DNA from 2 places in the Pseudomonas sp. Irchel s3a10 genome. Region 1 is predicted to be linked to the other one. Evidence: predicted binding sites of a transcription regulator. Region 1 holds the regulator's gene; the other holds the start of a gene.

Region 1 (3,412 bases):
TCAGGGCGCGTTCGGCGAGTTCCGGCAGCAGGCCGGCCGGCAGGTTGTCGATGCAGTAGTAGCCGTTGTCCTCAAGGACATCCAGGGCGGTGCTTTTACCCGAGCCGGAACGGCCACTGACGATGATCAAACGCATGATTAATGACCGTTCTGCTCGCTCAGGACGACCTGATACAAGGCTTCGTTGCTCGGTGCGCTGCGCAGTTTTTCGCGCACTTCCTTGCGATCGAGCATGCTGGCGATCTGGCGCAGTAATTCCAGGTGGGCATCGGTGGCCGCTTCCGGGACCAGCAGAACAAACAGCAGGTCGACCGGTGCGCCGTCGATGGCATCGAAATCGATGGGGGCATCAAGGTGCATCAGCGCGCTGATAGGCGATTCGCAGCCTTTGAGGCGACAGTGGGGAATGGCGATACCGTTGCCGAAACCGGTGGAACCGAGTTTCTCACGGGCTACCAAGCTCTCGAAAACATCCTGCATGGCCAGATCCGGCACTTCTTTATGGATGAGGTTGGCAATCTGTTCGAGGGCTTTCTTTTTACTGCCGCCCGGCACGTTCACCAGGGAACGGCCGGGGGTCAGGATGCTTTCAAGTCGGATCATGGGTTGGGGGTGTTAACGACCGGTTGCGCCCTGAAGGAGGCTCTGGGTCTTTTCCTTATGCTTTTTGAGTTGGCGATCCAGCTTGTCGGTCAGTGAGTCGATCGCAGCGTACATGTCGGTATCTTCTGCGTTGGCGACCACTTCGCTGCCGGGTATATGCAAGGTGGCTTCGATTTTCTGCTTGAGCTTTTCGACACACATCGTGACCTGCACGTTGGTGATCTTGTCGAAATGGCGCTCCAATCGTTCGAGTTTCTCGTTGATGTAGGTGCGCAGAGGTTCGGTCACTTCCAGTTGGTGTCCACTGATGTTGACTTGCATACAGCTTCTCCTTCGTTGCCAGTGCATAAAGCGGCAGGCCGAAGAGCCTGCCACTGGAACGCTGTAACGTGGCTTACATCAACCGCTTGCGTTCGCTCGAAGGCGCGATCCCGAGGGATTCGCGGTACTTGGCGACGGTGCGGCGAGCCACCTGAATGCCTTGTGCCTCCAGTAAACCAGCGATCTTGCTGTCACTCAACGGCTTTTTCTGATTTTCCGCCGCAACCAGTTTTTTGATGATCGCGCGGATCGCCGTGGACGAGCATTCGCCGCCTTCGGAGGTGCTGACGTGGCTGGAGAAAAAGTATTTCAGTTCATAAATACCGCGCGGGGTATGCATGAATTTCTGGGTGGTGACCCGGGAAATCGTCGATTCGTGCATGCCGACCGCCTCGGCGATGTCATGCAGGACCAACGGCTTCATGGCTTCATCGCCATATTCCAGGAAGCCGCGCTGATGCTCGACAATCTGGGTGGCCACTTTCATCAGCGTTTCGTTGCGGCTTTGCAGGCTTTTGATGAACCAGCGCGCCTCTTGGAGCTGATTGCGCATGAAGGTGTTGTCGGCACTGGTGTCGGCGCGACGGACGAAACCGGCGTACTGCGCATTGACCCGCAGACGGGGCACCGACTCTTGGTTCAGCTCAACCAGCCAGCGCTCGTTGTCCTTGCGCACAATAACGTCGGGCACCACGTATTCGGCTTCGGTCGATTCGATCTGCGAGCCCGGGCGCGGATTGAGGCTTTGCACCAGTTCGATGACCTGGCGCAACTCGTCTTCCTTGAGCTTCATGCGCCGCATCAACTGGCTGTAGTCGCGACTGCCGAGCAGATCGATGTAATCGCTGACCAGACGTTTGGCTTCGTTGAGCCACGGGGTCTTGGCCGGGAGCTGACGCAGTTGCAGCAGCAGGCATTCGCCGAGGTTGCGCGCGCCGATGCCGGCGGGTTCAAACTGCTGGATGCGATGCAGAACGGCTTCGATCTCGTCCAGCTCGATGTCGAGCTCCGGATCAAAGGCGTCGAGAATTTCTTCTAGGGTTTCGTCGAGGTAGCCCTGATTGTTGATGCAATCGATCAGGGTCACGGCGATCAGGCGGTCGGTGTCGGACATCGGCGCCAGATTCAATTGCCATAGCAGATGACTTTGCAGGCTTTCCCCGGCGGAGGTGCGGGTGGTGAAGTCCCACTCGTCGTCATCGCTGCTGGGCAGGCTGCTGGCGCTGGTCTGGTAGACATCTTCCCAGGCGGTATCAACGGGCAGTTCGTTAGGAATGCGCTCGTTCCATTCGCCATCTTCCAGGTTGTCCACCGTCGGGGCGGCTTCCTGATAGGACGGTTCCTGAATGTCGGTGTTGGGTTTTTGTTCGGCGTTGTCGGCCAAAGGATCGGTATTGTCGAAGTCGTCGCCTTCTTCCTGGCGTTCGAGCATCGGATTGGATTCCAGGGCCTCCTGGATTTCCTGTTGCAGGTCCAGGGTCGACAATTGGAGCAGGCGGATGGCCTGTTGCAGCTGCGGTGTCATCGTCAGCTGCTGGCCCATTCTCAAGACTAGCGATGGTTTCATGGCAGGGGCTTAACACCTTATTCGCCGGCGCGCATGCGCCATCCACTACAGGGCGCCGGAGCGCCAAACTTAAGCAAATTATATGCCTGAAACTGTCGTGTTTGCCTAGAGCGCTGTAACAATAAAAGCGTATAAAAAATCAGCTTCAACGTTACAGCACCCGATCGGCTGGCCGAATGTGATCGCGCTTTAGAGGCGGAACTCGTGGCCCAGGTACACTTCCTTCACCAGATCGTTGGCAAGGATGGTCGCCGAATCGCCTTCAGCGATCAGTTGACCGTCGTTGACGATGTAGGCGGTCTCGCAGATATCCAGGGTCTCACGCACGTTGTGGTCGGTGATCAGTACACCGATGCCCTTGGCCTTGAGGTGGTGGATGATCTGCTTGATGTCGCCGACCGAGATCGGGTCGACACCGGCGAACGGTTCGTCGAGCAGGATGAATTTCGGTGCGGTCGCCAGGGCGCGGGCGATTTCCACCCGGCGGCGTTCACCACCGGACAGGCTCATGCCGAGGTTGTCGCGGATGTGGCTGATGTGGAACTCCTGCAACAGGCTTTCCAGTTCCTTGCGACGACCGGCCTTATCGAGTTCCGCGCGGGTTTCGAGGATGGCCATGATGTTATCGGCCACCGACAGTTTGCGGAAAATCGATGCTTCCTGCGGCAGATAGCCGATACCGGCCTTGGCACGGCCGTGCATCGGCTGATGGCTGACGTCCAGATCATCGATCAGTACTCGGCCCTGATCGGCCTGCACCAGGCCGACGATCATGTAGAAGCAGGTGGTCTTGCCCGCGCCGTTCGGGCCGAGCAGGCCAACGATCTGGCCGCTGTCGATCGACAGGCTGACGTCGCGCACAACCTGGCGGCTTTTATAGGCCTTGGCCAGGTGTTGAGCTTTCAGAGTTGCCATTACTGG
Region 2 (3,412 bases), on a different contig from region 1:
CGGCATCCTGCGCGACATCCTCAACTTGTTAGTGGAGTACGGGATCAACGTGGCGCGCGGTGAGGTCGGGGGTGAGCACGGCAATGCGATCTACCTGCACTGCCCGAACCTGATCAACATTCAGTTCCAGGCGCTGCGGCCGAAGTTCGAGGCGATTGCCGGGGTGTTTGGCGTCAAGCGCGTCGGGCTGATGCCCAGCGAGCGCCGGCACATGGAGTTGAACGCGTTGCTCGGCGCGCTGGAGTTCCCGGTGCTGTCGATCGACATGGGCGGCTCGATCGTCGCGGCCAACCGCGCGGCGGCGCAGTTGCTCGGGGTGCGGGTGGATGAGGTGCCGGGGATTCCACTGTCGCGCTACGCTGAGGATTTCGACCTGCCGGAACTGGTGCGCGCCAACAAATCGCGAATCAACGGCATGCGCGTCAAGGTCAAGGGCGACATCTTTCTCGCCGACATCGCGCCGCTGCAATCGGAGCACGACGACAGCGAAGCCATGGCCGGTGCGGTACTGACCTTGCACCGCGCCGACCGCGTCGGCGAGCGCATCTATAACGTGCGCAAGCAGGAGCTGCGCGGCTTCGACAGTATCTTTCAGAGCTCGAAAGTGATGGCCGCTGTCGTGCGTGAAGCGCGGCGCATGGCGCCGCTGGATGCGCCGCTATTGATCGAAGGCGAAACCGGCACCGGCAAAGAGTTGTTGGCCCGTGCCTGCCACCTCGCCAGCCCGCGCGGGCAGTCGCCGCTGATGGCGCTCAATTGCGCAGGGCTGCCGGAGTCGATGGCCGAGACCGAGCTGTTCGGCTACGGCCCCGGCGCGTTTGAAGGCGCGCGTGCCGAAGGCAAGCTCGGTCTGCTGGAGCTGACGGCGGGCGGCACGCTGTTTCTCGATGGCGTCGGTGAAATGAGCCCGCGCTTGCAAGTGAAGTTGCTGCGCTTTCTGCAGGACGGTTGCTTCCGCCGGGTCGGCAGCGACGAAGAGGTGTATCTGGACGTGCGGGTGATCTGCGCGACTCAGGTCGACTTGTCCGAGCTGTGTGCGCGTGGAGAATTTCGTCAGGATCTGTATCACCGCTTGAACGTGCTGTCGCTGCACATCCCGCCGCTGCGCGAATGCCTCGACGGTTTGACCCCGCTGGTGGAACACTTCCTTGATCAGGCCAGCCGCCAGATCGGTTGCTCGCTGCCGAAACTGGCGCCGGCGGCGATGGATCGCCTCAGTCATTACCACTGGCCGGGCAATGTGCGGCAACTGGAGAACGTGCTGTTTCAGGCGGTTTCGCTGTGTGATGGCGGCACGGTCAAGGTCGAACATATTCGCTTGCCGGACTACGGGGTGCGTCAGCCGCTTGGCGATTTCTCGCTGGAGGGCGGGCTGGACGAGATCGTTGGGCGCTTTGAAAAAGCGGTGCTGGAGCGGCTGTATTCCGAGCACCCGAGCAGTCGGCAACTGGGCAAACGGCTGGGGGTTTCGCATACCACCATTGCTAATAAGCTCCGTGAGTATGAGGTCGGTAAAGACCCCGAGAGTTAACAGCAACACTGTGGTGAAAAGAGCTTTTGTGGTGAGGGGATTCATCCCCGAAGGGTGGCGAAGCCGCCCCAAACCAGCGAATGCGGTTCGTCTGATACACCACCATGTATGGATTGGGGGCTGCTGCGCAGCCCATCGGGGATAAATCCCCTCACCACAGGTTCTTTTTCCATCTGCAAAAATCGGGATTGCCGCCAAGCGGCATAACACCGCCGGTTTTTCGACTTCGATACATTTCAGATTTCCCCGCAAAACCCCTCAAGTCCTTTGTTTACCGGGCCGCAAGCCGCCAGAAAAAAGTTGGTCTGCAAATTGCTTATGGCTCAGCAGTACAGCGGTGGGCGGCAAACGTCCGGCATGCAGAGGAAAGAGTGTGGACAAGTACCTTTATGTGGCAATGACCGGCGCCAGTCAGAACGCGCTGGCGCAAAAGGCCCATGCCAACAACCTGGCGAACATTTCCACCAATGGTTTTCAGCGCGACTTGGAGCAGGCGCGTTCGATGCCGGTGTTCGGTGACAGCTTTCCGGCGCGTGCGTTTGCCATGAGCGAACGGCCCGCCACCGACTTCACCGCCGGTTCGCTGGTACAGACCGGGCGTGACCTCGACGTGGCCGTGACCGGCAACGGCTTTATTGCCGTGCAGAACCCTAACGGTGGCGAAAGCTACGTGCGCACCGGCAGTCTCAACATCGACGCCCTCGGCGTATTGCGCGCCGGCAACGGCATGCCGGTACTTGGCAATGGCGGTCCGATCGCCGTGCCGCCGGAGCAGCAGGTCGAAGTCGGTGAAGACGGCACCATCAGTATTCGTGCGATGGGCGAAGGCCCGCGCGTCATGGCGGAAGTCGACCGGATCAAACTGGTCAACCCGGACATCAAGAACCTCAACAAAGGCCTCGATGGCTCGATCTACACCAAGGACGGCCAGCCGGCGCCGGCCGATGCCAACGTCAAACTGGTGTCGGGTTTCCTTGAGTCGAGCAACGTCAATGCCGTGGAAGAAATGACTTCGGTGCTGGCCCTGGCCAAGCAGTTCGAGTTGCACGTCAAGATGATGAACACCGCCAAAGACGACGACCAGGCCATGGCTCGGGTCTTGCAGATCAGCTAATTATCAGAACGTCGCGCCGTAAAACAGGCGCACGAGGAGAATCGAATGCTTCCGGCTCTATGGGTTGCCAAAACCGGTCTGTCCGCCCAGGACACCAACCTGACCACCATTTCCAACAACCTGGCGAACGTGTCGACCACGGGTTTCAAACGTGACCGTGCCGAGTTCCAGGACCTGCTGTATCAGATCAAGCGTCAGCCAGGCGCCCAGTCGACCCAGGACAGTGAACTGCCGTCGGGTCTGCAACTGGGTACCGGTGTGCGCATCGTCGGCACCCAGAAAAACTTCACCGCCGGCAGCCTGCAAACCACCGAGCAGCCGCTGGACATGGCCATCGACGGTCGCGGTTTCTTCCAGATCCTGCAGCCGGACGGCACCACGTCCTACACCCGTGACGGTACTTTCCACCTCGACTCCAACGGCCAGATCGTCAACGCCAGCGGTTTTGCCCTGGAGCCGGCCATCGTCATCCCGAACAACGCGCAGAGCTTCACCGTCGGCACCGACGGCACCGTGTCGATCACGGTGCCAGGCAACCCGGCCGCTCAAGTGATCGGCAACCTGCAAACCGCCGACTTCATCAACCCGGCCGGTCTGCAGGCAGTAGGCAACAACCTGTTCCTGGAAACCGCTGCTTCCGGCGCGCCGCAAATCGGCACCCCGGGCCTGAACGGTTTCGGTACCACCCTGCAGAACACCCTGGAAGGTTCCAACGTCAGCACCGTTGAAGAGATGGTCAACATGATCACCACTCAGCGCGCCTACGA

What was found. The regulator sigma-54, encoded in region 1, starts transcription at its own class of promoters, with help from an activator protein. The targets are predictions, from matches to a motif close to ANTGGCATNNANNTTGCTNT.
Region 2: the regulator sigma-54 is predicted to act here: its motif matches at 1,831-1,850, upstream of CKW11_RS21665 (flagellar basal body rod protein FlgF).

What each region holds. Positions count from the first base shown of each region.
Region 1 covers NZ_FYDR01000009.1:55,947-59,358, forward strand. Annotated here, with positions in the region: gene rapZ (RNase adapter RapZ) at 1-136, opposite strand, end outside; gene ptsN (PTS IIA-like nitrogen regulatory protein PtsN) at 139-603, opposite strand; gene hpf (ribosome hibernation-promoting factor, HPF/YfiA family) at 616-924, opposite strand; gene CKW11_RS22860 (RNA polymerase factor sigma-54) at 998-2,491, opposite strand; gene lptB (LPS export ABC transporter ATP-binding protein) at 2,681-3,406, opposite strand; gene lptA (lipopolysaccharide transport periplasmic protein LptA) at 3,406-3,412, opposite strand, start outside.
Region 2 covers NZ_FYDR01000008.1:35,491-38,902, forward strand. Annotated here, with positions in the region: gene CKW11_RS21660 (sigma-54-dependent transcriptional regulator) at 1-1,531, shown strand, start outside; gene CKW11_RS21665 (flagellar basal body rod protein FlgF) at 1,905-2,645, shown strand; gene flgG (flagellar basal-body rod protein FlgG) at 2,691-3,412, shown strand, end outside.